Regions from separate parts of the Nocardia rhizosphaerae genome, predicted to be linked through region 2. Evidence: riboswitches for the same ligand, from Rfam matches in the RefSeq annotation. Region 2 holds a riboswitch; each other region holds the start of a gene.
The links. A riboswitch is a leader RNA that binds a small molecule or an ion and turns the genes downstream of it on or off. The one in region 2 is predicted to bind cobalamin.

Region 1: another riboswitch for cobalamin. It lies ahead of metE (5-methyltetrahydropteroyltriglutamate--homocysteine S-methyltransferase); the one in region 2 lies ahead of ACFOW8_RS20415 (methylenetetrahydrofolate reductase).
Region 3: another riboswitch for cobalamin. It lies ahead of ACFOW8_RS25145 (ABC transporter substrate-binding protein); the one in region 2 lies ahead of ACFOW8_RS20415 (methylenetetrahydrofolate reductase).

What each region holds. Positions count from the first base shown of each region.
Region 1 covers NZ_JBHSBA010000007.1:334,884-345,379, forward strand. The annotation lists gene recG (ATP-dependent DNA helicase RecG) at 1-80, shown strand, start outside; gene ACFOW8_RS16340 (short-chain fatty acyl-CoA regulator family protein) at 119-1,543, opposite strand; gene metE (5-methyltetrahydropteroyltriglutamate--homocysteine S-methyltransferase) at 1,700-3,970, opposite strand; cobalamin riboswitch at 4,102-4,299, opposite strand; gene ACFOW8_RS16350 (pyruvate carboxylase) at 4,551-7,949, shown strand; gene rsmD (16S rRNA (guanine(966)-N(2))-methyltransferase RsmD) at 7,946-8,509, shown strand; gene coaD (pantetheine-phosphate adenylyltransferase) at 8,512-8,997, shown strand; gene ACFOW8_RS16365 (GtrA family protein) at 9,008-9,472, opposite strand; gene ACFOW8_RS16370 (DivIVA domain-containing protein) at 9,772-10,496, shown strand, end outside.
Region 2 covers NZ_JBHSBA010000014.1:46,675-57,170, forward strand. The annotation lists gene ACFOW8_RS20395 (medium chain dehydrogenase/reductase family protein) at 1-420, opposite strand, end outside; gene ACFOW8_RS20400 (TetR/AcrR family transcriptional regulator) at 492-1,064, opposite strand; gene ACFOW8_RS20405 (TerD family protein) at 1,127-1,675, opposite strand; gene ACFOW8_RS20410 (glycoside hydrolase family 76 protein) at 1,735-2,940, opposite strand; cobalamin riboswitch at 3,106-3,274, shown strand; gene ACFOW8_RS20415 (methylenetetrahydrofolate reductase) at 3,308-4,297, shown strand; gene ACFOW8_RS20420 (short-chain fatty acyl-CoA regulator family protein) at 4,387-5,814, opposite strand; gene prpD (2-methylcitrate dehydratase PrpD) at 5,970-7,472, shown strand; gene prpB (methylisocitrate lyase) at 7,472-8,386, shown strand; gene ACFOW8_RS20435 (bifunctional 2-methylcitrate synthase/citrate synthase) at 8,383-9,549, shown strand; gene ACFOW8_RS20440 (Rpn family recombination-promoting nuclease/putative transposase) at 9,565-10,496, opposite strand, start outside.
Region 3 covers NZ_JBHSBA010000015.1:637,963-648,458, reverse strand. The annotation lists gene ACFOW8_RS25175 (sulfotransferase family protein) at 1-988, shown strand, start outside; gene ACFOW8_RS25170 (hypothetical protein) at 1,258-1,596, opposite strand; gene ACFOW8_RS25165 (hypothetical protein) at 1,817-2,440, opposite strand; gene ACFOW8_RS25160 (ABC transporter ATP-binding protein) at 2,437-3,225, opposite strand; gene ACFOW8_RS25155 (FecCD family ABC transporter permease) at 3,222-4,286, opposite strand; gene ACFOW8_RS25150 (FecCD family ABC transporter permease) at 4,283-5,281, opposite strand; gene ACFOW8_RS25145 (ABC transporter substrate-binding protein) at 5,278-6,315, opposite strand; cobalamin riboswitch at 6,345-6,538, opposite strand; gene ACFOW8_RS25140 (acetoacetate--CoA ligase) at 6,544-8,523, opposite strand; gene ACFOW8_RS25135 (3-hydroxybutyrate dehydrogenase) at 8,520-9,266, opposite strand; gene ACFOW8_RS25130 (MFS transporter) at 9,263-10,496, opposite strand, start outside.

The DNA of each region.
Region 1 (10,496 bases), on a different contig from region 2:
TGATGCGGCATCCGGGGCTGGCCGGCATGATGCGGGCCGCGGTCGACGGCGAACGCATCGAGTACCTCGCCAAGTCCTGACGCCGAACGTCACGAGCCGCGACCGCTGTCGCGGGGTGTCAGCGCGGCAGGCGCGGATACGGCAGGTCGGTGCTGGTGTGTTCGGCGATGGTGAGCGGCCGTCCGATCTGCGGGAAGGCCCGCTGTGGGCACGCGGCGCGCTCACACACCTTGCATCCGGCTCCGATCGGCACCGCCACCTGCGGGTCGTCGAGCTGCACGCCCTGGGAGTACACCAGCCGGTCGGCGTATTCGATATCGCAGCCGAGGCCGATGACGAAGTTCTTCGCCGCCGTCCCGAATCCCTGTGGCGTAGCCGGGGTGGTGCGGGCGATCCACAGGTAGCGGCGCCCGTCGGGCATCTCGGCGATCTGGGTGAGCGTGCGGCCGGGATGGGCGAATGCTTCGTGAGTCACCCACAGCGGGCAGCTGCCGCCGACCCGGGAGAAGTGGAACGCGGTGGCGGACTGGCGTTTCGAGATATTGCCCGCCCGGTCGGTGCGGACGAGAAAGAACGGCACGCCCCGCTGACCCTGCCGTTGCAGGGTGCTCAGCCGATGGCAGACGGTCTCGAAACCGACCTCGAAACGCAGCGCGAGCAGGTCGACGTCGTAGCGCAGTTCCTCGGCCGAGCGCAGGAACCGCCCGTACGGCAGGACCAGCGCGCCCGCGAAGTAGTTGGCGAGGCCGACCCTGGCAAGCGCCCGCGATTCCCCGGTGGGCACCCTGGATTCGGCCAGTACGGTGTCGATCTCGGTCCCGTAGAGCAGCAGGCCGAGCGTTCCCGCGATCTGGAAGGCGCGCTGGCCGGGCCGCAACCGCCGGGCCAGGGTGAGGGTGCGGGTGTCGGGGTCGTAGTGCCGTTTCGGGATGGCGGGGTCGGCGCCGTCGCCGCGCACCAGCACGGTGACCCCGGCGCGTTCCTCGGCGATCCTGGCCAGCTGCCGGTCCAGGGAGCCGATGCTCAGACCCGATTCCTCGAACAGCTGCTCGGCGGCGTGGTCGAGAGTGGCGATGTGATTGCGGTGGTCGTAGAAGAAGTCACGCACGTCCTCGTAGGGCATCGGGGTTCCCGGCTCGCCCGCCGAGGTGTCCACCCGCGACGACAGCAGATCGAGCTGATCGGTGGCCGCGCGCAGCCGCCGGTGCATGGCGATCACGATCCGTGCCACCTCGGGCAGCCGGGTCGCGAGCTCCTCGACCTCGGTGATCGGGGCGGTGTCGCCGCCGCCCGCGGCCTCGACAAGGACTTCGTGCAGGTCCGAGACCAGCCGGGCGTCGGAGTCGGCGGCGAAGAACTGGACGTCCAGGTCGAAGGTCGAATTCAGTTTCAGCAGAACGGGAATGGTGAGCGGGCGTTGGTCGCGCTCCAGCTGGTTGAGATAGCTGGGGGAAAGGTCGAGCGATTTGGCCAGCGCGGCCTGGGTCATCCGGCGTTCTTCCCGCAGCCGTCGCAGCCGGGCCCCCGCGTACATCTTGCGCACGAGGCAGATCCTAACGCTCCGCGTTCGCAATGTTCGCTCGAACCGTGGAATGAGTGGGCAGAAGTCCAGTCCTGCAAGGGTTTCTCGCTGCGACTACCCGTGCGTAACGTGCGAAGCGGCCCCGAGCGGTCCGTCCGCCCGGGGCCGGGGTTCAGCTCATCGCAGCGCGGCGGCCGCGGTGACCAGATTGCGCAGCGAGGCCTCGACCTCCACCGGTCCGCGGGTCTTGAGGCCGCAGTCGGGGTTCACCCAGAGCCGTTCGGCCGGAACCGCCTTCAGCGCCGCCGACAGTGCGGTGGTGATCTCCGCCACCGACGGGACACGCGGGGAGTGGATGTCGTACACGCCAGGGCCGACGCCGAGTGCGAAACCGGCCGCGTTCAGGTCGTCGAGCACCTCCATGTGCGAGCGGGCCGCCTCGATCGAGGTGACATCGGCGTCCAGCCCGGCGATCGCGGAGATCACCTCGCCGAATTCCGAGTAGCACAGATGGGTGTGCACCTGGGTGGTGTCGGCGACCCCCGCGGTGGCGAGGCGGAACGAATCGACCGACCACCGCAGGTAGGCGGGCTGCTCGGCGGCGCGCAGCGGCAGCAGCTCGCGCAGCGCAGGCTCGTCGACCTGGATCACCCTGGTGCCCTGGGCCTCCAGGTCGACCGTCTCGTCCCTGATGGCGAGGGCGACCTGGCGGGCCGAGTCGCCGAGCGGCTGATCGTCGCGCACGAACGACCAGGCCAGGATGGTGACCGGTCCGGTGAGCATGCCCTTGACCGGCTTGGTGGTCAGCGACTGGGCGTAGCCGATCCACGACAGCGTCATCGGTTCGGGGCGGGAGACGTCACCGAACAGGATCGGTGGGCGCACGCAACGGGTGCCGTAGGACTGCACCCAGCCGTTCTCGGTGGCGGCGAAACCGTCGAGGAGTTCGGCGAAGTACTGCACCATGTCGTTGCGTTCGGGCTCGCCGTGCACCAGCACATCCAGGCCGAGCTTCTCCTGCAGCGCGATCACGTCGGCGATCTCGGCGCGCATCCGGCGCACGTACTCGGCCTCGTCGATCTCGCCCTTGCGCAGTGCGGCGCGGGCCAGCCGGATGGCCGAGGTCTGCGGGTAGGAGCCGATGGTGGTGGTCGGCAGCACCGGCAGGTCGAGGTGTTCGCGCTGCATAGCGCGTCGTTGGTCGGCGGGTAGGCGGGTCAGCGACGTGTCGTCCAGCTCGGCGAGGCGGGCGCGGACCCGCGGGTTGTGCAGCCGCGGATCGTCGCGGCGGGATTCGGCCGCGGCGCGGGCCGCGGTCAGTTCGGCGGCGGCGGCGTCGGTGCCGTCGGTGAGCGCGGTCGCGAGTACCCGGATCTCGGCGACCTTCTCGGCGCCGAAGGCCAGCCAGGAGCGCAGCCGCTCGTCCAGCCCGGTCTCCGGGGTCAGCGAGTAGGGCACGTGCAGCAGCGAGCACGAGCTGCTCACCGCCACCGAGCCCGCGCTGCCGAGCAAGCTGCCGAGGGTGCCGAGCGCGGTGTCGAGATCGGTGCGCCAGATATTGCGGCCGTCGACCACACCGGCGACCAGCAGCTTGCGCGACAGCGCGGGCACGGCGGCCACCGCCGCGACGTCGGTGCCCGCGGTGAAGTCGAGGGCCACACCCTCGATCGCGGTGTCGGCCAGCGCCGCCAGCGCGGCATCGGTGTGCCCGAAGTAGGAGGCGACCAGGATCGCGGGCCGGTCCTGTGCGGCCGACAGGGCCGTGTAGGTGTCGCGGACCCGGTCGATCTCTGCTTCGGTGAGGTCGGTGACCAGCACCGGCTCATCGATCTGCACCCACTGCGCACCGGCGTTCGCCAGCTGGGCCAGCAGGTCCAGGTACAGCGGGAGCAGTTCGGGCAGCCGGTGCAGCGCCGCGCCGCCCGCGGACTTGGCCAGCTTCAGGAAAGTGAGCGGACCGATCACGACCGGACGGGCAGGCACGCCCAGTTCGATCGCCTCGGCCAGCTCCGCCAGCAGCTTCTCGGGGTGCAGGCCGAACTCGGTGGCCGCGTCGAGCTCGGGGACCAGGTAGTGGTAGTTGGTGTCGAACCACTTCGTCATCTCGAGCGGGGCGACGGTGTCGGTGCCGCGCGCGGCCGCGAAGTAGCGGTCCAGCGGGTCGGCGATCCCGGCGACCCGCGGCGGCAGCGCGCCGAACAGCACCGCCGTGTCGAGCATCTGGTCGTAGTAGGAGAACGTGCCGACGGGAACCGAGTCGAGTCCGGCGTCGCGCAGGTCGGCGAGCTGGGCGAGGCGCAGGTCGCGGGCGACGTGGTGCAGCTGCGCGGCGTCGACCCGGCCCGCCCAGTAGGACTCGGTAGCGCGCTTGAGTTCCCGGTTCGGGCCGATCCGGGGTAGACCGAGGACCGTTGCGGTGAACGGGGAGTGCGAAACAGTCACGGAGATTCTCCAGTGTCGTGCGGGGAGACCCTCACCCTTTTCCGGACGCGGGCGACACTCGGTAGACCTGTCGGGACACGACAGGTCGCACTGGGTGGTCGCGCGCCCGATCCACGAGGCGGTGGCCGCCGGATACGGCGTATCCGGCACAGTCGGCAGGTCTTCGGACTCGCGGGCACCGGTCGTGATCGACCGACCTACTGGCCGTCGCTTCCCGGGCATCGGGCCCAGTGCTGATGACGGCGGTCGTTCCTGCATACCGCTGCGGGACAGTCCCGGATTCCCACCGGGTTCCCTCTTCACCCGGCGCGGAGGCCTCCACGCTCGGGTTTCGACGCCGGCGCGGGAGGTCGGGGCTCCGACTCTTCCACCGCGCAGGCGAACCAGCTGCGCCGTCCAGCATACGGCCTCCCGTGCGACCGTCGCCACACTCCTGCTCGGCCCACGGCCGCGACCTGCGCGGACGGTGGCCTGATGTGACGGTTCGATGAACACGACATCGCAGGTCCGCGGCGTCCGAGGTGAAGATTGTGGCGAAGCGACCTGCGTGTTCACCGCCCGATCTAACGCCGGGTACCGTGTTCCAATGTTCTCGAAAGTCTTGGTCGCCAATCGTGGTGAGATCGCCATTCGCGCTTTCCGCGCGGCATACGAGCTAGGCATCGGAACGGTCGCGGTGTTTCCGCACGAGGACCGCAACTCCGTGCACCGGTTGAAGGCGGCCGAGTCCTATCAGATCGGCGAGGAGGGGCACCCGGTCCGGGCGTACCTGTCGATCGAGGCCATAGTCGAGGCCGCCAAGAGTGCTGGTGCCGACGCCATCTACCCCGGTTACGGGTTCCTGTCGGAGAATCCCGATCTGGCTGCCGCGTGTGAGCGGGAGGGCATCACCTTCATCGGTCCGTCGGCCTCGGTGTTGGAGATGGCGGGTAACAAGGCCACGGCGATCGCTGCTGCCAAGGCAGCCGGGCTGCCGGTGCTGAGGTCGAGTGAACCGAGTGCCGATATCGATGCGTTGCTGGCCGCGTCGCGGGAGTTCGAGTACCCGATCTTCGTCAAGGCGGTGGCCGGTGGCGGTGGCCGTGGGATGCGGCGGGTGGCCGCGCCCGAGCAGCTTCGTGAGTCGATCGAGGCGGCGTCGCGGGAGGCGGAGTCGGCGTTCGGTGATCCGACGGTGTTCCTCGAGCAGGCGGTGGTGAATCCGCGGCATATCGAGGTGCAGATCCTGGCTGATCAGCACGGCAACGTGATGCACCTGTTCGAGCGGGATTGTTCGTTGCAGCGGCGGCATCAGAAGGTGATCGAGCTGGCGCCCGCCCCGAATCTGGATCCCGCACTGCGGGAACGGATTTGTGCGGACGCGGTGGCTTTCGCTCGGCAGATCGGGTACATCAACGCGGGCACGGTGGAGTTCTTGCTGGATGAGCGCGGCAATCACGTGTTCATCGAGATGAACCCACGTATCCAGGTGGAACATACGGTGACCGAGGAGATCACCGATGTGGATCTGGTGCAGTCGCAGTTGCGGATCGCGGCGGGCGAGACCCTGGCCGAACTCGGGCTGAGCCAGGACACGGTGGCGATTCGTGGTGCGGCACTGCAGTGCCGGATCACGACCGAGGATCCGGCCAACGGCTTCCGGCCCGATACCGGCCGGATCACGGCGTATCGCACGCCGGGTGGTGCCGGTATCCGACTCGACGGCGGCGCCAACCTGGGCGCGGAGATCGGCGCTTACTTCGACTCGATGCTGGTCAAGCTCACCTGCCGGGGGCGGGACCTGCCCGCCGCGGCGGCGCGCGCCCGGCGTGCGCTGGCCGAGTTCCGCATCCGTGGCGTGACGACCAATATCCCGTTCCTGCTCGCGGTGCTCGACGACCCCGACTTCCAGGCGGGCCGGGTCACCACTTCGTTCATCGACGAGCGCCCCGAACTGCTCACCTCGCGCGGATCGGCCGACCGCGGCACCAAGATCCTGAGCTATCTGGCCGATGTGACGGTGAACAAGCCGCATGGTGACCGCCCGACCACCGTCTACCCCTACGACAAGCTGCCCGCGATCGATCTGTCGGTGCCGCCGCCGGCGGGGTCGCGGCAGCGGTTGCTGGCGTTGGGGCCCGAGGGTTTCGCGCGTGCCTTGCGTGAGCAGAAGGCGCTGGGTGTCACCGATACGACCTTCCGCGATGCGCACCAGTCGTTGCTGGCGACGCGGGTGCGGACGAATGGTTTGCTGGGTGTGGCCGGGCATGTGGCCCGGTTGACCCCGGAGCTGTTGTCGATCGAGGCCTGGGGCGGGGCGACCTATGACGTGGCGCTGCGGTTCCTGCACGAGGACCCGTGGGAACGGCTGGCAGCGCTGCGCGAGGCGGTGCCGAACATTTGTCTGCAGATGTTGTTGCGTGGCCGCAACACCGTCGGCTACACCCCGTATCCGGAGCAGGTCACGCGGGCGTTCGTGCAGGAGGCCACCGATACCGGGATCGACATTTTCCGGATCTTCGACGCGCTCAACAACGTCGACCAGATGCGCCCGGCGATCGCCGCAGTGCGTGAGACCGGGACCGCGGTCGCCGAGGTCGCGCTGTCCTACACCGGTGACTTGTGTAATCCGGACGAGCAGCTCTACACCCTGGACTACTACCTGAAGCTGGCCGAGCAGATCGTCGACGCCGGCGCGCATGTGCTGGCGATCAAGGACATGGCCGGGCTGTTGCGCGCTCCCGCGGCGGTGAAGCTGGTGACCGCGTTGCGGTCGAACTTCGACCTGCCGGTGCACGTGCACACTCACGACACCCCCGGCGGTCAGCTCGCCACCTACCTCGCCGCCTGGCAGGCCGGTGCCGATGCTGTCGATGGTGCGTCGGCGGCGATGGCGGGTACGACGTCGCAGCCGGCGTTGTCGGCGATCGTGGCCGCGGCCGCGCACACCGAACACGACACCGGCCTGAACCTGCAGAACGTATGCGACCTCGAGCCGTACTGGGAAGCCCTGCGAAAGGTGTATGCGCCGTTCGAGTCCGGGTTGCCTGCCCCGACCGGACGGGTCTACACCCACGAGATTCCGGGTGGCCAGCTGTCGAACCTGCGTCAGCAGGCCATCGCGCTCGGGCTGGGTGACCGGTTCGAGGAGGTCGAGGCCAAGTATGCGGCCGCCGACCGGCTGCTCGGTCGTCTGGTCAAGGTGACTCCGTCGTCGAAGGTGGTCGGTGACCTGGCTTTGGCGCTGGTGGGTAGCGGGGTCGATATCGAGGCGTTCGCTACTGATCCGGGGCGATATGACATCCCGGATTCGGTGATCGGGTTCCTGCGCGGTGAGCTCGGCACCCCGGCGGGTGGTTGGCCCGAACCGTTCCGCAGCAAGGCGTTGGCCGGCCGGAGCGAGCCGAAGCCGGAGACCCCGCTCACGGCGGCGGATCAGGCCGGGCTCGACGGCACTTCCCTGGAGCGTCGGGACACGTTGAACCGACTGTTGTTCCCCGGCCCGACCGCGGAGTTCGCCGCGCACCGCGAGAAGTACGGTGACACGACCGGGTTGTCGGAGAACCAGTTCTTCTACGGCCTGCGTCGTGGTGAGGAACATCGGGTGCAGCTGGAGAAGGGCGTCACCCTGCTCATCGGTTTGGAAGCGATCTCCGAACCCGACGAGAAGGGGATGCGCACGGTCATGTGCATCATGAACGGGCAACTGCGCCCGGTCGCGGTGCGTGACCGCTCCATCGCCTCCGAGGTCCCCGCCGCGGAGAAGGCCGACAAGAACAACCCCGGCCACATCGCGGCACCGTTCGCCGGCGTCGTCACCCTGGCGGTGTCCGAGGGCGACGAGATCCACGCGGGCGACACCATCGGCACCATCGAAGCCATGAAGATGGAAGCCGCCATCACCGCACCGCGCGGCGGGATCGTCGGCCGGATCGCGACCGCCAAGGTGCAGCAGGTCGAAGGCGGCGATCTGCTGGTGGAACTGGCTGCGCGCGAGTCGGAATGACCCGCATCGTCGCGGGCACCGCGGGCGGGCGGCGGCTGAAGGTGCCGCCCGCCGGGACCCGGCCCACCTCGGACCGGGTCCGCGAGGCCCTTTTCAGCGCCATCGACGCCCGCCTCGACCTCGACGGCGCCCGCGTCGCCGATCTGTACGCCGGTTCAGGCGCGCTCGGGCTGGAGGCACTGTCGCGCGGTGCCGCGCACGCGCTGCTGATCGAGTCCGACCGCACGGCCGCCGCGGTCGTGCGCGCCAACATCGCCGAACTCGGACTGCCGGGTGCCGATCTACGCCTCGGCAGCGTCGCCGCGGTGCTCGCGCAGCCCGCCCCCGCGGCCTACGACCTGGTCCTGTCGGACCCGCCCTACGACGTGAGCACCGACGACGTGGTCGCCGATCTCACGGCACTGGCGGCCAACGGCTGGCTGGCCCCCGACGCGCTGGTGATCGTGGAACGCTCCATCCGCTCACCCGAAATCATCTGGCCCGCAGGCTATGCGCCGCTGAAACCGCGCAAGTACGGGGAGACCAGAATCGAGCTCGCCGAATACGGTGCTAGCGTCTGAGCATGGCTGCAGCACTGTGCCCCGGCTCCTTCGACCCGGTCACCAACGGTCACCTCGACGTGTTCACCCGCGCGGCCGCGCAATTCGACGAGGTGATCATCACCGTCATGGTCAACCCCAAGAAGCAAGGCATGTTCACCGTCGACGAGCGGATGGAATTACTGCGCGAATCGGTCACCCACCTGCCCAATGTGCGGGTCGCGTCCTGGCAGGGCCTGCTGGTCGACTTCGCCAAGCAGGAGGGCGTCGGCGCCATCGTCAAGGGTCTGCGTGACGCTGGTGACTTCGGCTACGAACTGCAGATGGCCCAGATGAACCACAAACTGGCCGGCGTCGACACCTTCTTCATCGCCACCAACCCGTCCCTGAGCTTCCTGTCCAGCTCCCTGGTGAAAGAAGTCGCGGCCTACGGCGGCGACGTCAGCGACATGCTCCCGCCTGCCGTGCACAAGCGCCTGCTGGCCCGCCTGGCCGAACGGCGCGCCTAGAAAACCGCGCCTAGAAAACCCAGCCGCGCAAGGCCAGGAAGCGCATGCCGCCGACGGCGGCGGTGATGGCAAGCACGGCCAGCGCCTGCACGGTGTCACCGAGTCCTGGCGCCCACACTCCGAGGGCGGCCAGGCCCGCGGTGGTGATGCCGAGGCCGAGTAGCGCCAGCCCGCCGCCCTCCCACTGCGCGGTGAACCAGCCGACCCGGTCCGCGGCCTGGAAGGTGAGCTGGCGGTGGAGCTCGTTGGCGATCACCGTGCTCACCGCCGACCCGGCGACATTCGCGACCAGCGGACCGACGCCGTACATGGCGAAGAACAGCAGCACATAGGCGAGGTTGCTGAAGCCGCCGACCAGCGCGAATCGGATCAGCTGCGGGAGTGCGCGATCGCCGCGCAGGAAACGCAGGGTCCGGTCGAAGCGGCGTTTGCGCGCGGTGCGAACGGGGAACGGAGCGACCCAGGGTGTGACCATGCCCGGAAGGTGCGACACCGACATTCTCGGTGTTTCCAGAACGGTCATGGTCGACTCCGATCGCAATGAACGAGCGTCGAGGAGTACAACAGCAGAAAACGTGCAGTGCTTCCCGGCGGACGGCGTTGTCGTGCCTCCCGATGGTAACGGAAGTGGAGGGTCGCACTCCACTTGAAACCGATGCGATCTAGGACACTGTCGCGACACACCGCGCCGACATTCGGAACACACGCCACCGGCGGGCAGACTGGGCCACGACGGCAGTGGTCTCGCCGGGATTCAGCAGGAGGGTAGTGAGCATGTATCGCGTATTCGAAGCACTCGACGAACTGGTCGCCATCGTCGAAGAGGCACGCGGCATCCCGCCGACCCGCAGCTGTATCGTGCCGCGCGGCGACGTCCTGGAATTGCTCGACGACGTCCGCGACGCCCTGCCCGGCGAGCTCGACGACGCCCAGGACGTCCTCGATCATCGCGACAAGATCGTCGGTGACGCCCGCACCGGCGCCGAGGCCACCGTCACCGCGGCCGACGAACAGGCACGCACCACGGTCGAGAAGGCCCGCGCCGAGGCCGACCGCATCCTCGCCGACGCCAAGGCGCACGCCGACCGCATGGTCGCCGAGGCCACCGCACATGCCGACCGCCTCGTCTCGACCGCGCAGACCGAGGCCGAGCAGATCGTCGCCGACGGCAACGCCGAATACGAGGAACTCACCGGTCGCGCCCAGATCGACGCCGACCGGGCCATCCAGGCAGGTAAGGACTCCTACGAGCGCTCGGTCGCCGACGGTAAGGCCGAGCAGGCCCGCCTGGTCGCCCAGACCGAGGTCGTGCGGGCCGCGCACGCCGAGTCGGCCCGCCTGATCGACACCGCCCAGGCCGAGGCCGACCGGGTCCGTGCCGAATGCGACGACTACGTCGACGAGCGGATGGCCGATTTCGGCGGCAGGCTGGCCGAGATCGAGGAGACGCTCAACACCACCCGGCGCACCATCACCCGCGGCAGGCAGCAGATGCGCGG
Region 2 (10,496 bases):
CCCGGCGGTGCGGAAGAGCATCTGCCAGGCCGTGATCCCGTTGACCACGAACGTCTCGGCCGCCGCGGCATCGAGTTCGGCGGGCACCGGGACCAGATCGGCCGCGTCGAGGACCGCGTGACTGGCCCAGCCGCCGATCTTGGTCAGCGCGGCGACCCTGGTGCCGATCAGCGCCGGATCGACCCCGGTGCCCACGGCCGAGACGGTGCCGACCAGGTCGTAGCCGGGCACGAAGGGGAAGGCGGGCTGGTCGTAGTACTTGCCGCGGCGCATCTGCTGCTCGGCGAACGAGACGCCGCTGGCCTCGACCTCGACGAGCGCCTGCCCGGCGCCGGGAGCGGGCAGTTCGCGGTGGGTGACGAGCAGGCCGTCGGGTTCCACCCGGCCGGGCAGGACGATTTCGGTGGCGGTGGTGGACATGATCTCTCCTAGTGTGTGACTGGTCAATCACTTTATTGGTCGAAAAAACGCCCCCGAGGGGGCACGCGTGGTCAGCGAAGTTTCGGATGGCGGATGCCGGCTGAGACGATCTGCGCCCAGGGGCTGGTATCGCCGTCGAGTCCGAGGGTGGTGATCAGGTGGCACAGCTGCCCGAACGCGATGAACCGCTGGACCAGCGCGTCCTCCGCGCCGGAACGCTGTTTGGCGAGTTCGGTCACCCTGGCCAGGCCTTCGCGCAGCGCCTGGCCGATTTCGGGGACATCGGCCACGGACTGGGCGTGGACCTGCAGCATGAGCAAGTTCTTGTCGCTGATCAGCTCCGCGTAGGCCCCGCCCATGTCGTAGAGGAGCTGCTCGGGGGTAGCCTCGGCGGCGGCCCTTGCCGCACCGGCCGACATGGCGGCGGTGATCTGGTCGAAGCAGCGCTCCAGCGCCGCGACGAACAGGGCGACCTTGCCGGGGAAGAGCTTGAACACGTACGCGGGAGAGATCTGCGCGGTCGCCGCCACGGTGGCGATCGGCGTGCCGTGGTAGCCGGTCCTGGCGAACTCGACGATCGCGGCGTCGACGACGGCGTCGCGCCGCAGGTCCGATCGGGAGAGAGTGACTCCGCTCTTGCTCACGTGAGTGACTGTACACTCACTCTTTCGGTGTGGTCAAAGAGTTCGCCTGCCGCGCGGTGTCGTCAACGGCCGAGTTGCCGCGCGATGAGCGGGACCGCGTCGGCGATGTGCTCGACCTGGATCGGCTCGACGATCGCGGTGTACTCCCAGCTGCCGCGCGGGCGGTGCAGCATGCCGATGACCAGGCCGGTGTGCTCGGCGGCGTCGGCGAGATCGAAGCGCACCAGCTCCACCCCGGTCACATTGTCCACGACCCGGCAGAACCCGTTCTCGATCTGCCCGAACCGATGGCCGGTATAGCAGCTGACCAGGAAGACCACTGCCGTGACCACCGGGTCGACCTTGGTCAGATCGACCACGATCATCTCGTTGTCGCCGTCCCCGTCTCCGGTGACACTGTCGCCGAGATGCCTGGTCGAACCGTCCCGTGAGGTCAGCTGTTCGTGGTAGGCCACATCGACGAAATCCGTTCCGGCGAACAGCAACGCGGCGGCATTGAGATCGATGTCGGAGTTCCCCCGCCGGAAGAACCCGCCGCGATCGGCCGGATCCCACCCGAGCCCCATCGTGACGTGGGCGAGTGGACGGGGCTGGAACGGTAAGCCGGTCATCCACGTAAAGATGCCGTAAACGCCACCCACTTGGCAACCGGCACGGGCCGTTTCGCGGTTCAGCGGTCCGCGGCGGTGAGCTGGTGGTCGGCTTCGAGGAGGATCCAGCTGCTGAGCTGGACCGAGAGGTCGCGGCTGAGGTTGGCCGAGCCCGCGGTGGCCGAGGAGGTGAGTTGGAGGAAGGTACCCGGCTGGTTCGGGGCGGTGACGGGACGTGCCCAGTCGGTGCCGAACAGGGGGAGGCCGTCGACCTCGGCGCGGTTGCGCCACGCCGCTTCGGCGGAGGTGTGGACGATCGTGGCGGCGGTCCTGTTACCGAGCACCAGTGCGGCTTCGGCGAGATAGCGGGCGAGAATTCCCATGAACAGCCCGGAGTCGTTCGTGTCGGCGGCGGCGATCACCCCGTCGGTGGTGAGCCGCTGCGCCACCGCCTCGATCAGGGCGCTCGCGCGCCGATGGTGCACCGGATCACCGGTGCGTACGGCCAATTCGGTGTTCAGCCCGATCGCCACGCCCTGGCAGTAGGTGTGGATGTCGCGCTGTACCCGCCCGTCCGGTTCGTGCACACCGTCGAGGATCAGCCCGGTGCCGGTGTCGTGCAGCCGCGTGTAGAGGAACTCGGCCAGCTGCGCGGCGCGCGGCACTCTGCCGAGCCGGGCCATCGCGATCCCGGTCGGGCCGACCGCGGGGGTGTTGTAGTAGCGGTCACCGCGCCGCCACGGCACCGCGCCGACCTCCGGGTTCCAGCCGTCGTCCAGCGCGGTCAGCAGTTCGTCGACGGCACCGTCGAACCGGACGCCGAGCAGCCGGTCGGCCCGGTCCAGCGCCAGCACCAGCCAGGCCATGTCGTCGTAGTAGCGGTTCGCCCAGCCGGTGACGTTGCGGGTCCTGATGCCATAGGCCAGCGCGGCCACCCTGGCCACCCGTTCGGGGGTGCTGTGGCGGTGCGCGGCGTCGATCGCGCAGTCGAGCAGGTGGGCCTGCCACCAGTAGCACCACCGCAGGAACGACTGGTCGGCCGGTGTCGCGGGCCAGACGAGCAGCCCGAGCCGCCACCCCGAATGCCCCCACAGTGTGCGCACATGCCGCGCCACAATGGCCCGCTCCGCCAGTTCCGCCCGCTCGGCACTCCCCGACGGTCCCGCCGCCGTGACCCGCGTGATCGGCCCGGCGGGCATGGGTTGCGCCAGCCCGGCCGCGGCGACGGCCGCACCCGCGGCGAACAACACGGTGCGCCGACTGACCCCGTCGACCCGGCGATCCATACCCGTATAACCCCTTTCCGAACGCCGAGAGTCCCGCGCGGGGATGGCCGCCGTCTGAATGGCGCCGGTGCGCCGTGGTGAACGTGTCGTATGCTGTCGGGGCAGCTGGTTCGCCGGTGGCCTGGATGTCGGGAGTCCCCGCTCGGCCCGGTGTCGACATCCCGCGCCTCCCATGTGGCGTTTCGGGGTGAAGAGGGAACCCGGTGGGAATCCGGGACTGTCCCGCAGCGGTGAGCAGGAACGAAAGCCGTCATTCGAGCACCGGACTGTGTCCGGGAAGCGACGGCCGGTAGGTCGACCCGCGGGGTCGGTGCCCGCGAGTCCGAAGACCTGCCGCTGTGCCGGGCACGGGGCTAGGAGAACAGCTATGACGAAGATCGGTTCGGGACGGCAGTACTGCGGTGAAACCGCCCGCGGCACCGGGCATTCGGTGGCGCGGAGCCTGCCCATCCATGCGGCCGCGAGCGGTCGCGTCCCGTTCTCGGTGGAGTTCAATCCGCCGCGTGACGGGGCGGGTGAGGCCAGGCTGTGGCGTGCGGTGCGCGAGTTCGAGCGGATGCATCCGGCGTTCGTGTCGATGACATACGGTGCCGGTGGTTCCACCAAGGACCGCACCGTGCGGATCACCGGTGAGCTGGCCACCGAGACCACGCTGCTGCCGGTCGCCCACCTCACTGCCGTCGGCCACAGTATCGACGAGTTGCGCGCGCTCGTCGGTTCCTACGCCGACGCGGGCATCCGGAACCTTCTCGTGTTGCGTGGTGATCCACCGGGTGATCCGCTGGGGGAGTGGACCAGGCATCCCGAGGGTGTGGAGTTCGCCGAGGAACTGGTGCGGATCGTGCGTGATCTGGGTGATTTCCATGTGGGGGTGGCGTCGTTCCCGCAGGGTCATCATCGTTCGCCGGATCTGGATCACGATACCCGGTTCCTGGCGGCGAAGTTGCGTGCGGGCGCGGAGTATTCGATTACGCAGATGTTCTTCGACGTGGAGCATTATCTGCGGTTGCGGGATCGGGTGGTGGCGTTGGATCCGGTGGAGGGTGCCAAGCCGATCATTCCGGAGTTGATGCCGATCACGTCGTTGCGGACGGTGGAGCGGGCCGAGGAGTTGTGTGGTCGGCCGTTGTCGCCGGTGGTGCTGGAACGGTTGCGGCGTGCGGCGGGCAGTGGCCCGGTGGAGGACAAGGCGGCGGTGCGTGCCGAGGGTATTCAGATCGCGACCGAGATGGCGCAGCGGTTGATCGATGAGGGTGCGCCGTGTCTGCATTTCATCACGCTGAATTTCGCGAAGGCGACCAGTGAGGTGTTGACCAACCTCGGTTACGGGGTGACCGCCGCACCACTCAGCGCATAGCCGCAGCTCGGAGCGGACACGTTGAAACGCTACCGCGTGGATCCGGCACGGGGACAACAGGAGTCGCCGTGCCGGCGAACCACAGCGGGTCAGCGTTCGCGTGGCAGGTAGTCGTCGTGGGCGTAGGGAGTGGTGGCCGAGCGATTGTCGTCGACGCGGATGCCACGGCCCAACTGCGGGAACGCGCGTTGGGCGCACTGGGGCCGCTCACACACCTTGCACCCCGACCCGATCGGCACCGCGGCCGACGCGTCGTGCAAGGGCAGCCCGGTCGAATACACCAACCGTTCGGCGTGCGCGATGTCGCAGCCGAGCCCGATCGCGAAATCGCGGGTGGGCGAGAGGAATCCGGGCGTGCTCTCGTCGGTGGTCCGCGCCAGCCACAAGTACTTGCGGCCGTCGGGCATCGCCGCGATCTGGGTCCTGATCCGGCCCGGTGTGGCGAACGCGTCGTGTACCACCCACAGTGGGCAACTGCCACCCACCCGGGAGAAGTGGAAAGCCGTGGCGGACTGCCGCTTCGAGATGTTGCCCGCGCGGTCGGTGCGGACGAAGAAGAACGGCACCCCGCGCCGCCCCGGACGCTGCAGCGTCGACAACCGGTGACAGACGGTTTCGAACCCCACCTCGAACGTGGAGGACAGCAGTTCGATGTCGTAACGGAACCGTTCCGCGGCATCCAGGAACCGCCCGTACGGCAGGATCAGCGCGCCGGCGAAGTAGTTCGCCAAGCCGATCCGCAGCAGGTCGCGTGATTCGGCGGGCAGGTCGGCCGCCGCGCTGATGGTGTCGATCGCGCGGTGCTGCGCGAGGAACGCCAGTTGGGTGGCGAGCTGAAATGCGCGCTGCCCGGCGGAGAGCCTGCGCGCCAGCACCAGATGCCGGGTTTCGGCGTTGTACACCCGTTTGGGTCCGGGATCGGCCGGATCGTCCGAGTGAATCGTGACGCTGATGCCGTAGCGCTCCCGCAGCAGCCGCGACAACTGCAGGTCGAGCCCGCCGATTCCGAGCCGGTTCTCGGTGAACATGGCCTCGGCCGCGGTATCGAGTTCGGGGATGTGGTTGCGCCGGTCGTAGAAGAAGTCCCGGACGTCCTCGTACGGGGTGAGCGCGCCGCCCGCCGGCGTCTCGATCCCCGCGGAGAACTGCTCGATCTGCTGGGTGCTGCTGCGCAGGCGACGGTGCAGGCTCACCAGCAGGCGCGCCGCGGCGGGCACCCGGGCGGTGAGGTCGTCGAGTTCGGCATTGGTGATCGCGGCGGCGTCGGGGTCCTCGGCGAAGATGTCGTGCAGATCGGCGAGGAGCCTGGCGTCGGTGTCGGCGGCGAAGAAGCCCATCTCCAGGTCGAAGGTGGCGTTGAGTTTGAGCAGCACCGGCACGGTCAGTGGGCGCTGGTCGTTCTCCAGCTGATTGACATAACTCACCGATAGCTCGAGCAGTTTCGCCATGGCGGTCTGGGACAGTCCACGTTGCTCGCGCAGGGTGCGCAACCGGGCGCCCGCGAACATCTTCTGCATGCGCCGAATCTAGCATCCCGGATTTTCGCAACTTCCACAATTTCGCCGGGTGGCTTCCACAAAATTAGGCATTTGCGAGGCGTTCTGCCTGAGTAGTCGCGTGTGTAACGTGCGAAATGTCCGGTGAATATTTCGACGTTCTGGAGGCCAGCGCTGTGCAGCATCATCTCGTCCGCACCTACCGTTCCGCTGAGGACTTCCCCCGCGAGGAGCACCTGGCCTGGCGGATCGCCGAGGTAGCCGCCGACCCGGTGGCGGTGCAGGCCGACACCGAGGAGATGATCGTCAACCGGATCATCGACAACGCCGCCGTCGCCGCGGCCTCGATCACCCGCCGCCCGGTCGCCAACGCCCGCGCGCAGGCGCTGGCCCACCCGTACGGTCCCGGCGCCACGGTGTTCGGTGTGCCCGGCCGATTCTCCCCGGAATGGGCCGCGTGGGCCAACGGGGTCGCCGTGCGCGAGCTCGACTTCCACGACACCTTCCTCGCCGCCGAGTACTCGCATCCCGGTGACAACATCCCGTCGATCCTGGCCGTGGCCCAGCACACCGGCCGCACCGGCGCCGAGCTGATCCGCGGGCTGGCCACCGGGTACGAGATCCAGGTCGACCTGGTCAGGGCGATCTGCCTGCACGAGCACAAGATCGATCACGTCGCCCACCTCGGCCCGTCGGCCGCGGCCGGTATCGGCACCCTGCTCGGCCTCGACACCGAGACGATCTACCAGGCGGTCGGGCAGGCGCTGCACACCACCACCGGCACCCGGCAGTCGCGCAAGGGCGAGATCTCCAGCTGGAAGGCCTACGCGCCCGCCTTCGCGGGGAAGATGGCGGTCGAGGCGGTCGATCGGGCGATGCGCGGCGAGGGCGCCCCCGCGCCGATCTGGGAGGGCGAGGACGGTGTCATCGCCTGGCTGCTCGGCGGCCCGAACGCCGAGTACTCGGTGCCGCTGCCCGGTCCTGGCGAGCCCAAGCGCGGCATCCTCGACACCTACACCAAGCAACATTCGGCCGAGTACCAGAGCCAGGCCCCGATCGACCTGGCGTTCCGGCTGCGTGAGCGGATCGGGGACCTCGACCAGATCGCCACCGTCGTGCTGCGCACCAGCCACCACACCCACTATGTCATCGGCACCGGATCGAACGATCCGCAGAAGTTCGACCCCAAGGCGTCCAGGGAAACCCTGGACCACTCGATCATGTACATCTTCGCGGTGGCGCTGCAGGACGGCACCTGGCATCACGAGCGCTCCTACGCGCCGGAGCGGGCCCAGCGTCGCGACACGATCGAGCTGTGGAACAAGATCACCACCGCCGAGGACCCGGAGTGGACCCGCCGCTACCACTCGACCGACCCGAACGAGAAGGCGTTCGGCGCCCGCGCCGAGGTGACGCTGCGCAGCGGTGAGGTCATCGTCGACGAGCTCGCCGTCGCCGACGCGCACCCGCTCGGGGCGCGCCCGTTCACCCGCGAGCAGTACATCGCGAAGTTCCGCACCCTCGCCGAGGGTGTCGTCGAACCCGCTGAGCAGGACCGCTTCCTCGAGGTGGTCCAGCGCGCGGGCGAGCTCTCCGCCGCCGAGCTGTCGGAGCTCGGTTTCACCGTCTCGGCGGAGGTGCTCGCCCGCGCGCCCAAGTCCCCGGAGGGCCTGTTCTGATGACCGGATTGCTCGCTGCCGCCACCTCCGCGGCAGACAAGCGCGCCGCCTTCAAGGCCGGACTCACCTCGGGCTCGATCCAGCGGTTCCCCGGTGCGTTCAATCCGTTGGTGGCCAAGCTGATTCAGGAGATCGGCTTCGAAGGCGTCTACGTGTCGGGTGCGGTGCTCTCGGCCGATCTCGGCCTGCCCGATATCGGCCTGACCACACTGACCGAGGCGGCCGGACGCGGTCAGCAGATCGCGAGGGTCACCGATCTGCCGGTGCTCATCGATGCCGACACCGGTTTCGGCGAGCCGATGAGCGCCGCCCGCACCGTCACCGTCATGGAGGACGCGGGCGTCGCCGGGCTGCACCTGGAGGATCAGGTCAACCCCAAGCGGTGCGGGCACCTCGACGGCAAGGCCGTGGTGCCCACCGAGGACATGCTGCGCAGGCTCGGCGCGGCCGTGGCCGCGCGCCGCGACCCGAACTTCGTGATCTGCGCCCGCACCGACGCCGCGGGTATCGAAGGCATCGACGCGGCCGTCGACCGGGCCGAGGCGTACGCCGACGCCGGGGCGGATCTGATCTTCACCGAGGCGCTGCGCACCCCGGCCGAGTTCGAGAAGTTCCGCGCCGCGGTCTCGGTGCCGTTGCTGGCCAATATGACCGAGTTCGGCAAGTCCGAACTGATCTCGGCCCAGACGCTGGAAGCCATCGGCTACAACGCCGTCATCTACCCGGTGACGACGCTGCGGCTGGCCATGTTCGCCGCTGAGACCGGCCTGCGGCGGATCTTCGACACAGGCACTCAGGCCGATCTGCTCGACCGCATGCAGCACCGGAGCCGGCTCTACGAGCTCCTGCGGTACGAGCGCTACAACGAATTCGACTCCGACATCTTCAATTTCACGCTGAGAGGGAACCGATGAGCACGGTGTCGCAGAGCGAGGTGCGTGGGGGTGATCGGGCGGCGGATATCGCCATCCCGACCATCTACAAGGGTCTGGCTGGGGTCGTCGTCGACACCACCGCGATCTCGAAGGTGGTGCCCGAGACCAACTCGCTGACCTACCGCGGCTACGCGGTGCAGGATCTGGCCGCGAACTGCACCTTCGAACAGGTCGCCTACCTGCTCTGGTACGGCGAACTGCCGAACGACGCGCAGTACGCGCAGTTCTGTCAACGGGAGCGCGTGTCCCGGCGCGTCGATCGCTCGCTACTGGCGCTGATCGCGAAGATGCCGGACAACTGCCACCCGATGGATGTGGTCCGCACCGCCATCAGCTGGCTCGGCGCCGAGGACCCGGCCGAGGCCGACAACTCGCCGAAGGCCAACCGCGCCAAGGCACTTCGCATGATGGCCGTGCTGCCCACCATCGTGGCCGCCGATCACCGCAAGCGGCACGGGCTCGAACCGGTCGCGCCGCACTCGCACCTCGGCTTCGCCGAGAACTTCCTGAACATGTGCTTCGGGCGGGTGCCTGCGCCGGAACTGGTCAAGGCCTTCGAGGTCTCGCTGATCCTCTACGCCGAGCACAGCTTCAACGCCTCCACCTTCGCCGCCCGCGTGGTCGCCTCCACGCTGTCGGATATCTACAGTGCGGTGACCGCCGCCATCGGCGCCCTCAAGGGCCCGCTGCACGGTGGCGCGAACGAGGCGGTCATGCACGACATGCTCGACATCGGCGACCCCGCACTGGCCGAGCAGTGGCTGCGTACCAAGCTGGCACAGAAGCAAAAGGTCATGGGCTTCGGCCACCGGGTCTACAAGAACGGTGACTCCAGGGTGCCGACCATGAAGCAGGCCTTCCTCGATGTCGCGGCCGTCACCGACGGGGCCCGATGGGTCGAGATGTACGAGATCCTCGAGCGGACCATGAACGAGGCCACCGGGATCGAACCCAATCTGGACTTCCCGACCGGGCCCGCCTACTACCTGCTCGGATTCGATATCGAGGTGTTCACCCCGATCTTCGTGATGAGCCGGATCACCGGCTGGACCGCGCACATCATCGAGCAGGGCGAGTCCAACGCGCTGATCCGGCCCCTCAGCGAGTACGTCGGGGTGCCGCAGCGAAACGTCGTCGCCTGACTCCGTGCTCAGTCGTCACACGATGCCGAGATCGTCGAGTGTCTGCGCCGACAGCAACCGATCGGCCCACACATCGAGCTGATCGCGCCCCGCTCCCCGAACCGCATCGACAACCCGAGCCGGTATCGGTCCGAACTTCTTGGTCATCAACTCCACCAGCAGCTCGACCCGCCCCTCGGCGCGGCCCTTGGCTTGGAGTCGGCTTGCGGTTGTCATGAATGCCTCCCTCGCCTCGGAGCCGATCTCGGCGGCGAATGTCTCGAAGTCCTCATCGGCGGTGTCGCCTACCTCGATAATGTACGCCAAGAAGGCGACCAGGTCATCGTGGTCGACCTGCCGCAGGTCCTGCTCCAGCGGACGCAACTCGATGTGCAATCGGCGATTGCGCGGCGCGACTTTCAGCACCACCTGCAGGACCCTGGACGAGGGAGATCCGGGCCGGGCGAGCAACTCATCGAGCGGAGTAACGGTGAGGTCGTTGAGCAGATAGCCCAAACGAGGAAGAAATGCTTCCAGCTCCACCCGCAGTTCGTCATCGACATCGATGAGGTCGGCGAGTTGCGTCGCTGCCGTCCATGGACGGCCCCGGGGACTGGCATAGGTGACGATCGGAATCACCAACGGCAGTAGATCACCGGAATCGGGATAGACGGTGCGATGGTGTTTCCAGATCGAGACGACATACTCCAGCAACCGGAACGCCATGAGCTTGTCGGGGCTGGACTGATGCTCGTACAGCACGTAGATATAGACCGGTCGGCCGTCGTCCGTGCAACTGCGGTACAGCACATCACTTTCAACGTGCGCCAAGTGTCTCGACACGAACGTGACCGACTCGCGAGTGAACTGGTCCCACTTGATCCGCTTGGCCAGCAGCGGTGCAGCGGCTTCGACGATCGGATGTGCCAGCGCGGCAGCGGTGGCAGGGTTGCCGAGCGTGTGCTTGA
Region 3 (10,496 bases), on a different contig from region 2:
CGAGCTCGGCTCGAAGATGTCGCGGTTCTTCCTGCGCGGCACCCTGGTGGCCCGCGCACTCAGCGAGGCGGCGTGGAAGGCGCATCCCGGATACACCGAAACCCCGCTTACCCGGCCGATTTTCGTCACCGGCCTGCCGCGCACCGGCACCACCGCGCTACACCGGCTGCTCGCCGCCGACCCCGGCAATCAGGGGTTGGAGATGTGGTTGACCGACTTCCCCCAGCCGCGACCACCACGCGAGCAGTGGGCGGACAATCCGGCGTTCCAGCAGATCGACGCCGGCCTGCGGCAGCACCAGGTGCAGAACCCGGAGTTCATGGGACTGCACTACATGAGCGCCGCCGATGTGGAGGAATGCTGGCAGCTGCTACGGCAGTCGGGCACATCGCACTCCTACGAATGCCTGGCCTATGTGCCGAGCTACGCGCGCTGGCTCGCTGCGCAGGACTGGACGCCCGCCTACGCGCGGCACCGGCGCAATCTTCAGCTGATCGGCATGAACGACAGCCGGCGCTGGGTCCTGAAGAACCCCAGCCACCTGTTCTGCCTGGACGCCCTACTCGCGGTATACCCCGACGCGGTCGTCATCCAGACCCACCGCGACCCGGCCACCATCATCCCGTCGGTGTGCAGCCTCAACGAGCACGCCACCCGCGGCTGGTCCACGGTCTTCACCGGCGAGACCATCGGCCGCACCCAGCTCGACCTGTGGGCCCGCGGCCTGTCCGAATTCACCGCCGCCCGCGCCCGCCACCCCGAAGCCACCTTCCTCGACGTCGACTTCGACGACCTGCGCGCGAACCCCCTCGCCGTCGTCGAACGGATCTACGCCCACCTCGACCTCGAGTTCACCGACGCGGCCCGCGCCGCCATCACCGTCCTCGACACCGAAAGCCGCACCGGCGCCCGCAAACCCACCCACCACTACTCCCTCGCCGACTACGGCCTCACCGCCGAACAGGTCGCCGAACGCTTCGCCGGCTGAGCCCGGCCAACTCGGGCGTGCACCCACGCTGAGTGTTCACATAATCGTCGGATGGTCTCGAAAGTGACCGTTGTCCGCGGAAGTGAACGCTCAGCGTGGTCGGCAGGCTCCGCAGATTCGGCCCTGTAGTCACCCAGCAGTACGGCCACCTGGACACGATGTCAGGTCGGTCGCGCCTGGCACGACTGGGTTCGTCCCTGCATCGTGAACGCCGAAACGCGCTCCAGGCGCAGCATGCGCGAGGCCCGCAGGTACCACGCTGCCGCTGTTCAGGCGCGGATGCTCGCCTCCAACTCGGCCGCGTCCGGGCCGGTGACGCTGAACTGCACCCCGACCGGTGCGCTCGGGGTGCTGGTGCCACCGGCAGTGCCCGGCACCATCGAGCGCGCCAGCTCCCTGACCGCATCGAGCTCGTTCACTACCCCACGCTCGGTGGCGTAGTGAGCCAGCGCCGACTTGCGCTCATCGAGCAACACCGCAAGCACGTCCTCGACACCGAACCATGCCCGGCCGTTGCGCTCAGCCGATTCCGCCGCCTGCCGCAGGGCACGGATCAGGGCGGGTGCCGCACCGGTCAGAGTTGCCTGGGTCTCGTTGGATTCCGTCATCGCCGCTCCGCCCTCCCGTTTCAGAAATGGACCCCGAGGCCCGAAGTGACTGTGCTATCAGAGAACTCGCCTGCATCCTCTCTGACGCTCCCCAGCCCGATCTGGTGCTATGGAGAACTCCACCCGGCTCGACACCGCGCGGGGCGTCGGCAGACAGGTGGAGATCGTCAGCGATCAGGGCGAGATCGAGGTGATCAGGTCGTGACGGGAATCCATCGGATCAGGTCGCTCGGGCCGATGCCGTACAGCCCGAGGGCAGCGCGTTGGTATGCCACTCACCATCGGGATAGGTGATGTACAGCGGGCCGAGATTGCAGGGGTTCAGGCAGCCGGTGGCGGTGATCAGAGCATCGGGGTGGTCTTTGCGGAGGGTGCGGTGGAGGTCGGCGGCGCCGTAGACGGTGCAGCGGGGGCCGCGGCAGACCAGGATGTGTGCGGTGTGGTCGGGGATGACCGACCAGGCGGGGCTGCGGAAGGCGCGCGGGCTCGCGGTGACGGGGGTGCCGTCCTCGCGCATTCGGGCGCGGATCGACGCGGTGAATCCGGGTGCGGTGTCGAGTCCTTCGGTGACGCGGACATCGAGGTCGGCGCCGCGGGTCTCGCGCCAGTTGGCGACGGCCCGGGCGATCCAGGTTTCCAGGTAGCGGTCGCGGGGGACGGCCAATGGGATCAGGGTGACCGGCACGGCGTCGTCCGCGGCGGTGTCGAGGACGTCGTGGATGGTCGGTTCGCCCTGGTCGAGCAGGGCGTAGCCGACACCGCAGGCGCGGGCGAGTACCTCGACGGCCGACACGTCGACACCCGACGGGGTGGGGCGGGCGACGAGGATGTGGCGGCGGGTCATGCGGTGCGCACCGCACGTCCGGCGGGGACGACGAGCGGGGTGCCCGTCATCGGGTCATCGATCACCGTGCAGGTCACGCCGAACACCTCGGCGACCAGATCGGGGCGCACGATCTCGCTGGGCGGCCCCTGGGCGACCACCCTGCCGTCCTTCATGGCGACCAGGTGGTCGGCGTAGCGGGCGGCCAGGTTCAGATCGTGCAGCACCGCGATGATGGTGCGCGGCAGCAGGTTCCGCAGCACGTCGAGGATGTCGAGCTGGTGGGCGAGGTCGAGGAAGGTGGTCGGCTCGTCGAGCAGCATCACCTCCGGTTCCTGGGCGATAGCCAGCGCCAGCCATACCCGCTGCTTCTGGCCACCGGAGAGCTGATCGAGGGTGTGATCGATCAGCTCGAGGGTGTCGGTGGCGGTCAGCGCGGCGCGGACCGCGGTCTCGTCGGCGGCCGACCACTGCCGGAACCAGCGTTGATGCGGGTGCCTGCCACGGCCGACGAGTTCGCCGACGGTGATGCCGTCGGGCGCGACGGGCTGCTGGGGCAGCATGCCGAGCCTACGCGCCACCGTCCGGGCGGGCTGTGGCGCGAGATCGGCGCCGTCGAGCAGCACCGCGCCCGCGCTGGGCGGGATCAGCCTGGCCAGCCCGCGCAGCAGAGTCGACTTGCCGCAGCCGTTGCGACCGACGATCACCGTGATCGCGTTCGGCGGGAAGTCGACGGTGGCGGCGGTGACGATCGCGGTGTCGCCGTAGCCGAGGGTGAGGGCGTCGGTGGTGAGGTGTGCGGTCATCCAGCGTGTCCGATTCTGGTTGCGCGAGCGAGGAGATAGACGAGGACGGGGGCGCCGAGCAGCGCGGTCACCACACCGACCGGCAGTTCCGCCGGGAACAGCCTGCGCGCGGCCAGATCGGCGCACACCACCAGCAGGGCGCCGGTAGCGGCCGCCGGGGCGAGCCCGGCCCCGCGTTCGGCGAGGAGGCGCCGCACGATCTGCGGTGCGACCAGCGCGACGAACGCCACCGGTCCGGCCGCTGCGGTGGCCAGCGTGGCGGCCGCGGCGGCCAGCACGATCAGCGTGGTGCGGTGCGGACCGCGCCGCCCGGACAGCGAGGTCGCGAGTTCGTCCCCCAGTTCCAGCAGCGGCAGCGATCGGGCGAGCACCAGCAGCGGCGGTACCACGACGGCCAGCGCGACGGCGGCGAAGCCGACATGGGACCAATTGCGGTTGGCGAGGCTGCCGGTGAGCCACATGGCGGCCGTATGCGCCTGGTAGACGTTGGCGGTCGTGAGCACATACGAGATGGCCGAGGTGAGAATGGCGGTGACGCCGATCCCGACGAGCACGAGCCGGTAGCCGTCGAGCCCGTTCTTGGTGGCCGTCAGCACGATCAGCGTCATCGCCATGAACGCGCCGGTCAGCGCGCCGCCGACCAGCGCAACCCCGGCCCCGCCGAGGACCACGCTCACCACCAGCGCACCGAGCGACGCACCCGCGTTGATGCCGATGATCTCCGGGCTCACCAGTGGGTTCGTCGCAATCCGCTGCAGGATCGCCCCCGACAGCGCGAACGCCGCGCCGACCCCGAGCCCGGTGAGCGCACGCGGCAGCCGGTCGTCGACGACCACGGCATATTCGATCAAGGTGCCCCCGCCCGCGAGGACCCGCAGCACGTCGGCGACGGTCAGCGGGTAGTGGCCGACGGTGAGGGAGAAGGCGGCCACCGCCAGCGCCGCCGCGGTGATCAGCACCGTCAGCAGCAGCGAACGCCGCTGCGCCAAGAAGACCACCCCGCGTGGCCCGCGCAGCAGCAGCGTGCCCGCGGGCAGGACGTCGGGTTCGGTACCGCTCACAGTGTGGCCACCTTCCGGTTGCGCACCAGATACAGGAAGAACGGTGCCCCGGCGAACGCGGTGACGATGCCGACCTGGATCTCCACCGGCCGCGCGACGATCCGGCCGAGGATGTCGGCGAACAGCAGCAGCGTCGGGCCGAGCAGCGCCGACCACGCCAGCACCAATCGGTAGTCCTGACCGGCGAAGAACCGCGCGATGTGTGGGACCACCAGGCCGACGAAGGCGACCGGGCCCGCGATGGCGACCGCAGCGCCTGCCAGCAGCACGACACTGGTCGCGCCGAGGGCACGCACCGCGACCAGGCGGGTGCCGAGGGTGCGGGCGAGATCGTCGCCCATGGCGATGGCGTTCAGCGGCCGTGCCACCATCACCGCCACTACCGCGCCGACCGCGATGAACGGCGTGATGCCCCAGACGGATTCGATATCGGCGCGGGTCAGTGAACCGACCACCCAGAACCGGAAGTTCTCGAACTTGGTCCGGTCCAGCAGGGTGATGGCGGTGGTGATCGCCCCGCACAGTGCCGCGAACGCGGCCCCGGCCAGCGCCAGTTTCACCGGTGTCGCGCCACCGAACCCCAGCGAGCCGAGCGTGTAGACGAAGACCGCGGCCACGGCGGCGCCGAGGAAGGCGAACCACACGTATCCGGTCGGGGTCGCCACGCTCAGCCCGCCCATGGCGAGCACGATGGCCAGCGAGGCGCCCGCGTTGATCCCGAGCAGGCCGGGACCGGCCAGCGGGTTGCGGGTGAGCCCCTGCATGACCGCACCGGCCAGCGCGAAAGCGAGGCCGGCGAGCACACCGGCGACCGTGCGCGGCAGCCGGATGTAGCGCACGATGCGGTCGGTGTCGGAGCCGGTGAAGTCGGTGAACGCCGCGATCGCCTGGTCGGCGGACATGGCGTGCGCGCCGACCAGGATCGAGGCCGCGCAGGCCAGCGCCAGCGCGGCACCGGCGACGAGCAGACCGGTTCCGCGGACGGCGCCGGTCACCGCCCGAACAGCTCGGGGTGGATCAGCTCGGCGACCAGTTCGGTCGCGTGCGCGATCCGCACGCCCGCCGCGCGGTCCGCGAACAGGTACGGGTGCACCGCGCCCGCCTTGACGGCGGTCAGGTCGGCGAAGGCCGGGTTGCCGACGATCCGGTCGACCTGCGGTTGTGCGTCGGCCCTGGTGTAGGTGGCCTTGCAGCACTGGCTGGTGAGGATGATGTCGGGATCGCGAGCGATGAGCTCCTCGGCACCGATCTGCACATTGCGGCGCGCGGTGAGATCGGCGAAAGCGTTCTCTCCGCCGGCGGCCTCGATGATCTGGGTGATGAAGTCGATGCCGCCCGCCGCGGTGTAGGTGCCGTCGTCCTTCGGGGTGATGACCGCCACCCTGGGCCGCGGCGCGTCGCCGACCTTCGCCCGCACCGCGTCGATCCGCGAGCGCAGCTCGGCGATCACCGCGTCGGCCCGTGCCGAGGCACCCCAGAGCGCACCGAGATCTCGCAGGTCGGCGTAGACGTTCTCGAATCGCACGGTCTTCGGGTCGATGGCCTCGTCGGCGAGGCCGTCGGCGCTCGGGCACAGCGGACTCAGGATCCAGGTCCGCACGCCGAGGTCGTGCAGGTCGGCGCGGGTGCCGACACTCTGCTGCGCGGCCTCGGCGAACACCCCGTTGTAGCCAGACAGCACGAAGTCCGGGTTCGCGGCGAGCAGTTCGTCGCGGCTCGGCAGCTTCTCGACGTAGTCCGCTTTCGCCTGCGCGTCCTGGTATTCGGGCAGTACGGCGGCGTCGAGGAAGGCCGTCCCGACCAGCCGGCCACTGACGCCGAGAGCGTGCGCGATCTCGATCGAGGGTTGATACGCGGCGTAGATGCGTTGTGGCGGTTCGGGAACGGCGATGTCGATCCCGCAGTTCACGCGGGAGACGGCGTTCGCGCCGCCCGCTTCGGGGCCGGGTTGCACACCGCAACCGGCGACAACGATCGCGCAGGCGATCAGCGCGCCGGTACGTAGGCGCGCGAAAACAGACGGGGTCACGGTATCGGCCTTCCAGGTCCTCGTGGAACGGTTACTGCATGGCCGTGGCCGGTCTCCTGGCTGACGGGAGTGTGCGCGGCGGATCCACCTTCCCAGGGCTGGTTGCCCCAGTGGCTCCGGTCGACAGTCGTCGACCGGATCGATCCGCCGCTCCCGATCACAGTGGCGAGGGCCGCACCGGTTTTCCACCGGTTTCCCGAACACCACGGCTCGGGGACTGTACCAAGCTCACCATCCCGGTCGGTCGGTCTCCCCCACCCTCGCTTTCCGGGCGAAGCGGGCATACCACTGCAGCAGGGCCGGATCGTCGACGGCACCGGGATCAACGACGTCCTCTGGGTCGGCACCCTGGAGCACCTTCTTGACCGGGACCTCGAGCTTCTTGCCGGTGCGGGTGCGCGGGACACCCGGTGCCGCGATGATCTCGTCCGGCACGTGCCGCGGGGAGGTGCGGGTGCGGATCACGGTGCCGATGCGCGCGCGTAGCTCGTCGGTGAGAACGGTGTCGGGCGCGAGGACGACGAACAATGGCATCCAATAGCCGCCGTCGGGTTGTTCGGCGCCGATCACCAGGGTGTCCGCCAGCTCGGGGAGGTCGTCGACGGCCTGGTAGATGTCGGCGCTGCCCATCCGGATGCCGTGCCGGTTCAGGGTGGAGTCGGAGCGGCCGTGCACGACGATGCCGCCGTGCTCGGTGACGGTGATCCAGTCGCCGTGCCGCCAGACACCGGGGTAGTCCGCGAAATACGCCGCGCGGTACCGCGATCCGTCCCGGTCGTCCCAGAACCCGACCGGCATCGACGGCATCGGCGCGGTGACCACCAGCTCGCCCACCGCACCGTGCACCGTCGTGCCGTGTTCGTCCCAGGCCGCCAGCGCCACCCCGAGATACGGTGCGGACAGCTCGCCCGGCCGGACCGCGACGGTGGGCGCGCCACCGGCGAAAGCCGACACCACATCGGTGCCGCCGCTGATCGAGGCGACCGGAATGTGCGCGCCGACCTGGTCGCGCAACCACAGCGACGACGACGCCGGGAACGCCGACCCGGTGACGCCGATCAGGCGCAGGGCGGACAGGTCGTGATCGCGGGCGGGCACGAGACCGGCCTTCGCGCAGGCCTGAACATAGCCGGGGCTGGTGCCGAGGACCGTCACGCCGAGGCGAGCCGCCAGCTCCCACAGCGCGTCCGGCGCAGGCGCGGACGGGCTGCCCGGATAGCAGACGATGGTGGCGCCGACCAGCAGTCCGGCCAGCTGGAAGTTCCACATCATCCAGCTCGGGCTCGTGTACCAGAAGAACGTGTCGTCGGCGCCGATATCGGACTGCAGGGCAAGCGCTTTCAGGTGTTCGAGCACGACGCCGCCGTGACCGTGCACGATTCCCTTGGGACGACCGGTGGTGCCGGAGGAGTACAGCACCCAGAGCGGGTGGTCGAAGGCGACCTGCTCCGGGACGAAGGGCGCGTCGACAGGTGCGCTGGCGGCAGCCCAGTCGAGCGTGCCGTCGACGTCGTCGTCGAGCCGCGAGACCAGCACCGTGGCGCGCAGGCTCGGCAGCGCGGCGCGCAACTCGGCGATCTCCGCGCCACGGTGATGGTTCTTGCCGCCGTAGCGGTAGCCGTCGGCGGCGACCAGCACGACCGGGTCGAGCTGACCGAGCCGATCCAGCGCGGCCGCGGCGGTGTAGTCCGGCCCGCACGCGCTCCAGACAGCCCCGAGGCTCGCGGTCGCCAGGAAAGCGATCACGGCCTCGGGGATGTTCGGCAGGTAGCCGACCACCCGATCACCCGGCCGAACCCCGAGTTCACGCAGGGTGTGCGCGAATCCGGCGGCCCGGCCCAGCATTTCGGCCCAGGACAGCTCGGTGACGGTGCCGCCCTCGTCCACCGACACGATCGCGGGCCGATCCGTCCTCGCCTGCTCGAGCACCCTGTCCACGTAGTTCAGCCGGGCCCCCGGGAACCATTGCGCTCCTGGCATTTCCGCGGAGGCGAGCGCGACCGGCGGCCGCTCCCCCAGCTCGAAGTAGTCCCAGACCGCCGTCCAGAAGGCGGCGACGTCGCCGACCGACCAAGCCCACAGCGCGCGGTAGTCCGGCAGCGCGATGTGGTGCCGCGCGGTGACGAACCGGGCGAAATCGGTGATCCGCGCCCGTGCGATATCGGCGTCGGTCGGCACCCACTGCGGTGCCGTGGTCGTCCCGGTCATCGGGCGCTCCACCCTCCGTCCATCACATACGAGGTGCCGGTGACCATGCTCGCCTGGTCGGCGACCAGCCAGCCGACCAGCGCGGCCACCTCCGACGGCTCGATGAGCCGTTTGATCACGCTGTCGGTGAGCAGCACTCGCTCGAGCACTTCCTGTTCCGGAATGCCGTGCGCGGCGGCCTGATCGGCGATCTGGCGGTCGACGAGCGGGGTGCGCACATAGCCGGGATTGACGCAGTTGCTGGTGACGCCGTGCGGTCCGCCCTCGAGCGCGGTCACCTTCGACAGCCCCTCCATGGCGTGCTTGGCGGTCACATAGGCCACCTTGTACGGGGAGGCGCGCAGCCCGTGCACCGAGGAGATATTCACGATGCGCCCGAATCCCTCCGCGTACATGTGCGGCAGGGCGGCCCTGATCAGCAGGAACGGCGCCTCCACCATGAGGGTCTGCATGCGCCGGAACTGTTCCGGGTCGAATTCCTGGATCGGGCTGACCGTCTGCACCCCGGCGTTGTTCACCAGGATGTCCACCGACAGGGTCAGCTCGGCGAGCGCGTCCACGTCGAGCAGATCCACCGTCCATGCGGTGCCGCCGATCTCGGTGGCGACGGTCTTCGCGCCGATCTCGTCGATATCGGCGACGATCACCTGTGCCCCGCGCGCGGCCAGTTCGCGCGCGCAGGCCGCGCCGATGCCACCCGCCGCGCCGGTGACCAGCGCGCTGCGTCCGGTCAGGTCCGTCATGCGCGCACCGCCTCGGCAGCGGGCCCCGCGGCATCGGCGGCGTCGACCGATTCCAGGTCGATGCCCTTGGTTTCCCTGGTGCACAGCACCGCCACCACGGTGACCGCGGCCGCGGCCGCCAGGTATCCCGCGATCGGGACCGAGGACCCGTAGGTGTCGAGCAGCTTGACCGCGATGATCGGCGCCAGCGACCCCGCCACGATCGAGGTGACCTGGTACCCGAGCGACACCCCGGAATAGCGCATCCTGGTCGGGAACATCTCCGCCATGATCGCGGGCTGCCCGGCATACATCAGGCCGTGGAACACCAGGCCGACGATGATGGCCGCCATGATCAGCACGCTGTTGGCGGTGTCCATCAGCGGGAAGGCGAAGAAGCCCCAGCTCGCCGCCGCCAGCGCCCCGGCCAGATACACCGGGCGGCGACCGAACCGGTCACCGAGCCACCCCGCCACCGGGATGACCAGCATGTGCACCGCGTGCGCGGCGAGCAGCCACCACAGAATGGTGGTGGTCTCGGCCTCCACGTGCACCTTCAGATAGGTGATCGAGAACGTGACGACCAGGTAGTACATGATGTTCTCGCCGAACCGCAGCCCCATCGCGGTGAAGACCCCGCGCGGGTAGCGACGCAGCACCTCGAACACACCGAACGAGGCGGCCTTGGTCTGCTCCATCTCCTGCTGCGCGGCGACGAAGATCGGCGCGTCGGTGACCTTGGTGCGCACGTAGTAGCCCACCAGCACCACCACCGCCGACAGCCAGAACGCGACCCGCCAGCCCCAGCTGAGGAATGCCGCGTCCGACAGGGTCGAGGTGAGCACGATCAGGACCACGGTGGCGAGCAGGTTGCCCGCGGGCACGCCGGCTTGCGGCCAGCTGGCCCAGAACGCGCGACTGCGGCTGGGGCTGTGCTCGGCGACCAGCAGGACCGCGCCGCCCCATTCCCCGCCGACCGCGAAACCCTGGATGAAACGCAAGGTCACCAGCAGCGCCGGGGCCCAGTAGCCGATCTGGGCGAAGGTCGGCAGACAGCCCATCAGGAAGGTCGCGCCGCCGACCAGCACCAGACTCACCTGCAGTAGTTGCTTGCGGCCGTACCGGTCCCCGAAGTAGCCGAACACGATGCCGCCGAGCGGGCGGGCGAAGAAGCCGACCGCATAGGTGACGAACGCGGCCAGGATGGCATCCAGATCGCTGGTGCCCTCGGCGAAGAACACCTTGCTGAAC